Regions from separate parts of the Paraburkholderia sp. MM5482-R2 genome, predicted to be linked through region 2. Evidence: predicted binding sites of a transcription regulator. Region 2 holds the regulator's gene; the other holds the start of a gene.
What was found. The regulator LexA, encoded in region 2, represses DNA repair genes until DNA is damaged. The targets are predictions, from matches to a motif close to ACTGTATNNNNATACAGT.
Positions count from the first base shown of each region.

Region 1: the regulator LexA is predicted to act here: its motif matches at 2,395-2,412, upstream of recA (recombinase RecA).

Region 1 is NZ_JBNDLP010000002.1:3,760,849-3,764,237, forward strand. It holds gene OKW37_RS20220 (DUF2889 domain-containing protein) at 1-311, opposite strand, end outside; gene recX (recombination regulator RecX) at 442-1,209, opposite strand; gene recA (recombinase RecA) at 1,217-2,293, opposite strand; gene OKW37_RS20235 (response regulator) at 2,548-3,354, shown strand; gene OKW37_RS20240 (sensor histidine kinase) at 3,364-3,389, shown strand, end outside.
Region 2 is NZ_JBNDLP010000002.1:2,088,328-2,091,716, reverse strand. It holds gene cysT (sulfate ABC transporter permease subunit CysT) at 1-52, opposite strand, end outside; gene OKW37_RS12535 (sulfate ABC transporter substrate-binding protein) at 213-1,259, opposite strand; gene lexA (transcriptional repressor LexA) at 1,571-2,221, shown strand; gene OKW37_RS12525 (hypothetical protein) at 2,324-2,668, shown strand; gene OKW37_RS12520 (DUF2939 domain-containing protein) at 2,787-3,389, shown strand, end outside.

The DNA of each region.
Region 1 (3,389 bases), 1.7 Mb from region 2:
TGGAACAGATTGAGCCCGATGAGGGCACGGTAGGCGGGATTGCTGGCCTGGCACAACCCTGGATAGGGCACCCAGTCGGACGACGCCTCGGCGTTGACGACATTGAGCTTGCGATCGATGGTGATGCGAAGCCAGAGTTCATGGATCGGCTGACCATTGGGCCGGACACCCGACGCAAGCGCCACATCGCGTGGCTTTTCGTCGGTCAGGCACGCTTCCACATCCCACAGGCCATCGGCTCGCTCGTAAGCTTCCGCTCTGATTGCGCGACGATGACGCAACTGACGGGACACTGGCGGGGAGAGCGACATGCGGGAAGGAAAGGCCGGATTGGAAAACTTCTGGAGTTTAGCATAACGGGTATTTGGGACAGCCCCGATTGCGCACGGCCTGGCGCCAGGTTATGGCGCGGTAATTGCCCTACCCGTCGAGACTGGCGTGTTAGTCGCCGTCCCCGATGTCGTCGATACCCTTCAGGATCTTGCCGATCGTCGCGCCGGAGAAGCCGCGCGACGCGAGAAAGCGCGCCTGCTTCGCGCGCTCGGCCGGCGTTTGCGGCAACTGGCCGAACTTCTTGCGCCAGACCGCCTGGGCGCGCGCGAGTTCGGTTTCGCGCAATTGCACGCTCGCCTCTTCGACGAGCGCCGGGTTGAGCGCGTGTTGCTTCAGTTCGCCGAGAATGCGGCTCGTGCCGAGCCGCGATGCGCGCCGATGGATCAGGCTTTCCGCGAAGCGCGAGTCGGATAGCCAGTTTTCGGCCTGCAGCGCGTCGAGCACCGTGTCGAGCGAATCGGTTTCCTCGACGTAAGGCTTCAGCTTGCGGGCGAGGTCGGCGCGGCTATATTCGCGGCGCGACAGATAGCCGAGCGCGCGCGCTTTCAGCGAACGGGCGGGGCGTTGGGATTTTCTGTTGTCGTCTTTGTCGGACTGGCCCGGCTTCTCTTCGCCGGGTTGGCGACGCGAGCGGGTGTAGGTGACCTCGGAGGGGATTGGGGAATCGAGTCCGGAGGAATCCCGGCTGGACGACGCTGCAGCGGGCGCAGACCGCGTACGCTGCGGGCCGCGGCCCGCGGCGCGGTCATGTGCGTCGAACGGTTCGAACGGTTCGAACGGATCGCCGGACTCAGGCGATCCGTCCGCCGCGTCGCGCGGGCCGTCCGGATAGCGTCCGGAGTCGAAACCGGACAGCGGCCGGCCTTTGCGTATCACTTGATGCTTACTCTTCTTCGCCCGCGACTTCAGCGTCCGCGCCGGTCACGGCGTTCGCCATCGCGGTAACGCCCAGCGATTCGCGGATACGGTTCTCGATTTCGCGAGCGATATCCGGATTTTCGCGCAGGAATTCACGCGCGTTGTCCTTGCCCTGACCGATCCGCTCGCCGCTGTAGCTGTACCATGCGCCGGCCTTGTCGACGATCTTCGCCTGCACGCCGAGGTCGATGATTTCGCCCTGACGCGAGATGCCCTCGCCGTACAGGATGTCGAAAATCGCTTCACGGAACGGCGGCGCCACCTTGTTCTTGACGACCTTCACGCGGGTTTCGTTGCCGATCACTTCGTCGTTCTTCTTGATCGAGCCGATGCGGCGAATGTCCAGACGCACCGACGCGTAGAACTTCAGCGCATTACCGCCCGTGGTGGTTTCCGGGTTGCCGAACATCACGCCGATCTTCATGCGGATCTGATTGATGAAGATCACGAGGCAGTTCGTGCGCTTGATCGTGCCGGTCAGCTTGCGCAGCGCCTGCGACATCAGACGCGCCTGCAGACCCGGCAGCGAGTCGCCCATTTCGCCTTCGATTTCCGCCTTCGGCACCAGCGCCGCGACCGAGTCGATCACGATCATGTCGATCGAGCCCGAGCGCACCAGCGCGTCGGCGATTTCGAGGGCCTGTTCGCCGGTGTCCGGCTGCGAGACCAGCAGGTCGGCGACGTTCACGCCGAGCTTGCCCGCGTATTGAATGTCCAGCGCGTGTTCCGCGTCGATGAACGCCGCGGTGCCGCCGAGCTTCTGCATTTCGGCGACGACCTGCAGCGTCAGCGTGGTTTTACCGGACGATTCCGGACCGTAGATTTCGACCACCCGGCCACGCGGCAAACCGCCGACGCCCAGTGCAATGTCGAGGCCGAGCGATCCGGTGGAGACCACCTGGATGTCTTCGACTGCCTCACCTGCGCCGAGCCGCATGACCGACCCTTTGCCGAACTGCTTTTCGATCTGCGCGAGCGCGGCGGCGAGAGCCTTGCTCTTTTCAGCAGTCAGTCCAGCCGAGCCTTTCTTGCTTTCTTCCATGAATCGTCCTTTGCTATGATGAACGGCGTCTGAGGCAGGTGTGCACCCGTGGTTCCGCTCGAATTGAGCGGAATCTCCAGGACATCACACGAAACGCAGACACTGTATAAAAAAACAGTAGTTTTGGCAAGCGCGATTGTGATGCGAACGCGCATCTTTTACTGTCGCATCGCCCCAACTACCCACAATAATGTTCGGAGACCGCTGCGCGCCGGGGCAACCCCGCGGTGCCGGCAAAGCCAGGCTGGCGCATCATGCGAATTCTGATTGCCGAAGACGACAGCATACTCGCGGATGGTCTGGTTCGATCACTCCGCCAATCGGCCTATGCGGTCGATCACGTGAAAAGCGGCGTAGAAGCCGATACCGCGTTGTCAATGCAGACGTTCGACCTATTGATCCTAGATCTGGGCCTGCCCCGCATGTCCGGGCTCGAGGTGCTGCGCCGCCTGCGCGCGCGCAATTCGAACCTGCCCGTGCTGATCCTGACCGCCGCCGATAGCGTCGACGAACGCGTCAAAGGCCTCGACCTCGGCGCCGACGATTACATGGCCAAGCCCTTCGCGCTGAACGAACTCGAAGCGCGCGTGCGCGCGCTGACACGGCGCGGCGCGGGCGGCGGCCCGACCGTCGTGCGGCATGGCTCGCTGTCGTTCGATCAGGTGGGCCGCATCGCCTACGTCAACGACCAGGCGATCGATCTGTCCGCGCGCGAACTCGGGCTGCTCGAAGTGCTGCTGCAACGGATCGGCCGGCTGGTCTCGAAAGAGCAGCTCGTCGACCATCTATGCGAATGGGGCGAGGAAGTCAGCAACAACGCGATCGAAGTCTACGTGCACCGGCTGCGCAAGAAGATCGAGCCGAGCGGCGTGCGCATCATCACCGTGCGCGGGCTCGGCTACTGTCTCGAAAAAGCGGCGCCGCCGGCGAATGCGAGCGCGCCCGCCACCCCGGCCGGCTCCGAGCCTCAGACGGCACAAGCGGCACAAGCGGCACAAGCGGCACAATCGTCCACCGCGCCGTCGCCCACCGCGATGCCGGCGAGCCACCACTACAAATAGAGGCCAGCGATGTCCGCACGCGCTGATCGCGCCAC
Region 2 (3,389 bases):
TCAGGCCAAAACCGGGCAATGCGCTCGGCTTGCGGAAGGTCAACGTGGTCATGCTGGATACTCGTTCATGGTTGATGCTCGCGCGGTTGTTCGTTTTGCCGTGCTGCCGTACTGCGGTACTGCCGCACTGCTGGCCACCGGACCCCGGTTAGCCGAAAGCGCGCCCATTGGGCGCGCCCTTTTTCCCCTGGCTGTGATTCGGGCGGTGGTTCTTACTGCGGCTGATAAATCGAATCGAACACGCCGCCGTCCGCGAAATGGGTCTTCTGCGCGTTGGTCCAACCGCCGAACGAATCGTCGATCGTGTACAGCTTCAGCTTCGGAAACTTCGCGGTCAGATCGGCGGGCACCTTGCTGGAACGCGGACGATAGAAATTGCGCGCGGCGATCTCCTGACCTTGCTCGCTATACAGGAAGTTCAGATACGCCTCGGCCAGCTTGCGCGTGCCGTGTTTGTCGACGACCTTGTCGACCACCGCGACCGGCGGCTCGGCCAGAATGCTCACCGACGGCACCACGATCTCGAACCTGTCCGGACCAAACTCCTTCAGCGACAGGAACGCCTCGTTTTCCCACGCGATCAGCACGTCGCCGATACCGCGCTGCACGAAGCTCGTGGTCGCGCCGCGCGCGCCCGAATCGAGCACGCCGGCGTTCCTGTACAGCTTGCCGACGAACTCCCTGGCCTTCTGGTCGTTGCCGCCCGGTTGATGCTCGGCGTACGCCCACGCGGCCAGGTAATTCCAGCGCGCGCCGCCCGAGGTCTTCGGATTCGGCGTCACGATCGACACGCCCGGTTTCACCAGATCATCCCAATCCTTGATGTGCTTCGGGTTGCCCTTGCGCACCAGAAACACGATCGTCGACGTGTACGGCGATGCGTTGTCCGGCAGACGCTTTTGCCAGTTCCTGTCGACGAGCCCCTTGTTCGCGAGCGCGTCGATGTCATAGGCGAGCGCAAGCGTCACGACGTCGGCCTGCAGTCCGTCGAGCACCGAGCGAGCCTGCGCGCCCGAGCCGCCGTGCGACTGCCTGAAGGTGACGGCTTCGCCGGTCCTGGCCTTCCATTCCTTGCCGAATGCCTGATTGATGTCCTGATACAGTTCGCGCGTCGGATCGTAGGACACGTTCAACAGCGTGGTGTCGGCGTGCGCTACGCCGCTTGCGCCCAACATGCCGAACGCACCGGCCGCGCCGACGGCGAGCGCCGCGATCAGTTTTCTGGTTCGAGCCGCAAGCCCCATATGCCGATGGTTCATTTCAATTTTTCTCCGCGTGATGGTCCGCTGATGAGCGTCTGGTGTTGTTCTGCGTCGCGGTCACGTGCACATGAGCGCCAACCGGAGGCCAGTCTATCGAAGCGCTTTCATTATTAAAAATAATGTTTCTTCATTTTTTAATGCTCAAAAGTGGTAACGACAGATGCGCCGGCGGTTGGGACGCCGACAACGCCGTCATGTCGCCGATAAACGACGCCCCAGCGCGACCCTTGCGCCGAACTTAAAGTAAAGCTTGAAATGCGCCGAATACTGTATAAAAATACAGTCACCTGTTCATACATACAGTGGCCATGACAAAACTCACCGCACGACAGCAGCAGGTTTTCGATCTGATCCGCCGCGCGATCGAACGCACCGGCTTTCCGCCCACTCGCGCGGAAATTGCCGCCGAACTCGGGTTCAGCTCGGCCAATTCCGCGGAAGAGCATCTGCGCGCGCTGGCGCGCAAGGGCGTGATCGAACTCGCGGCCGGCGCGTCGCGCGGCATCCGCCTGCTGTCCGGGCAGGAGGACGCGCCGTATCAGTTCACCCTGCCGCATGCGGGCCTGATGCAGTTGTCGTTGCCGCTGATCGGCCGGGTCGCGGCGGGTAGCCCGATCCTCGCGCAGGAACATATCTCGCAGCACTACGCGTGTGACCCGGCGCTGTTCTCGAGCAAGCCCGACTACCTGCTGAAGGTGCGCGGCCTGTCGATGCGCGACGCGGGCATTCTCGACGGCGACCTGCTCGCGGTGCAAAAGCGCACCGAAGCGAAGGACGGCCAGATCATCATTGCGCGGCTTGGCGACGACGTAACGGTCAAGCGTCTGAAGCGCCGGCCGAACGGCATCGAACTGATCGCCGAAAACCCCGATTACGACAACATCTTCGTGGAAACCGGCAGCGCCGATTTCGCGCTCGAAGGGATCGCGGTCGGGCTGATCCGCCCCAGCGAGTTCTGATCTTTCGCTGTCGCCAGAACGCTTGCGCCGGTTTGTCCGACCCAAGCCGCATTTACGCCTGCATCTACGCCCGCATCTACGCCGAATCGCCTGGAGAGACTCATGGAACGCCTTGCCCGCCTGTTGCCCTTTCGCCAGTTCGGCCGTCTGCGCCATCTGCGCAAGCTCACGCCCTGCGCGCTAATCGAGGCGCCCGCTGCGCGCACGCCGTCGCTGTTCGACGCGGCTGCCGAAGCTTCCGGTCTACCGTCGTCGTTGCCGGCGTTCGCGCGCGTGTCGCTGAATTCGGCGCTGAACATCGCCGAGCCCGCGCGTCGCGCGCCGGTGCGGGTCTATCATGGACCGTCGCGACTGATCATGGTCGGCACGGTCGACGCCGTATGCCGTATGATCGATCGCTGCATAGCCGACGAAGCCAACGTGCACGGCGCGGTGTTCGAAGCGTGAGCGAATCCTGAGTACGCATGCAACAAGCACTTCGGATGTTCAGAGATTCGCGTGGGATGGGATCGTTCCGACCTCGCCGTGCTCGACGTTGATCATCACTGACGTGGAGTCCCATTCGATGACAATTCGGAAACGCATACAGGGCAGCGCCACCCGGCCGCTGCTGATCACGCTGATCGTGGTGATCGTGATTGCCGCGCTGGGCTTTATTTATGCGTCACCGTATCTCGCGGTGAACAATCTCAAACGCGCCGCCGATGCGCGCGACGTGCAAACCGTCAATCAGTACGTGGACTTTCCCGCGCTACGCGATAGCTTGAAGCAACAGGTGGGCGCCATGCTGACACGCCGCCTCGAGGCGGATGCCGGCAACAAGATGGCCACGATCGGCGCGGTGATCGGCGTGACGCTGATCGGCCCGCTCGTCGATGCCTATGCGACACCCGACGGCGTCGCGGCGCTGCTGAACGGCATGCCGCCGCGTGGCACGCCGGGCGAGCAACCGTCCGCGCCGCCAGCCGCGGGCGGCGAAGCGCCGGCCGCACCAGCCGCGGGCGACACCACCACGCAGGCGAGCGCACCGCCGCCCGGGCGTCAAAGCACGGCCGGCTATCGCAGTCTCAACGAGTTTGTCATCACGTACCGGCGTGGCGAAGGTAACGCGAATTATTCGGCAATCTTTCGTCGCGAAGGTCTGGTCACGTGGAAACTCGCGGCGATC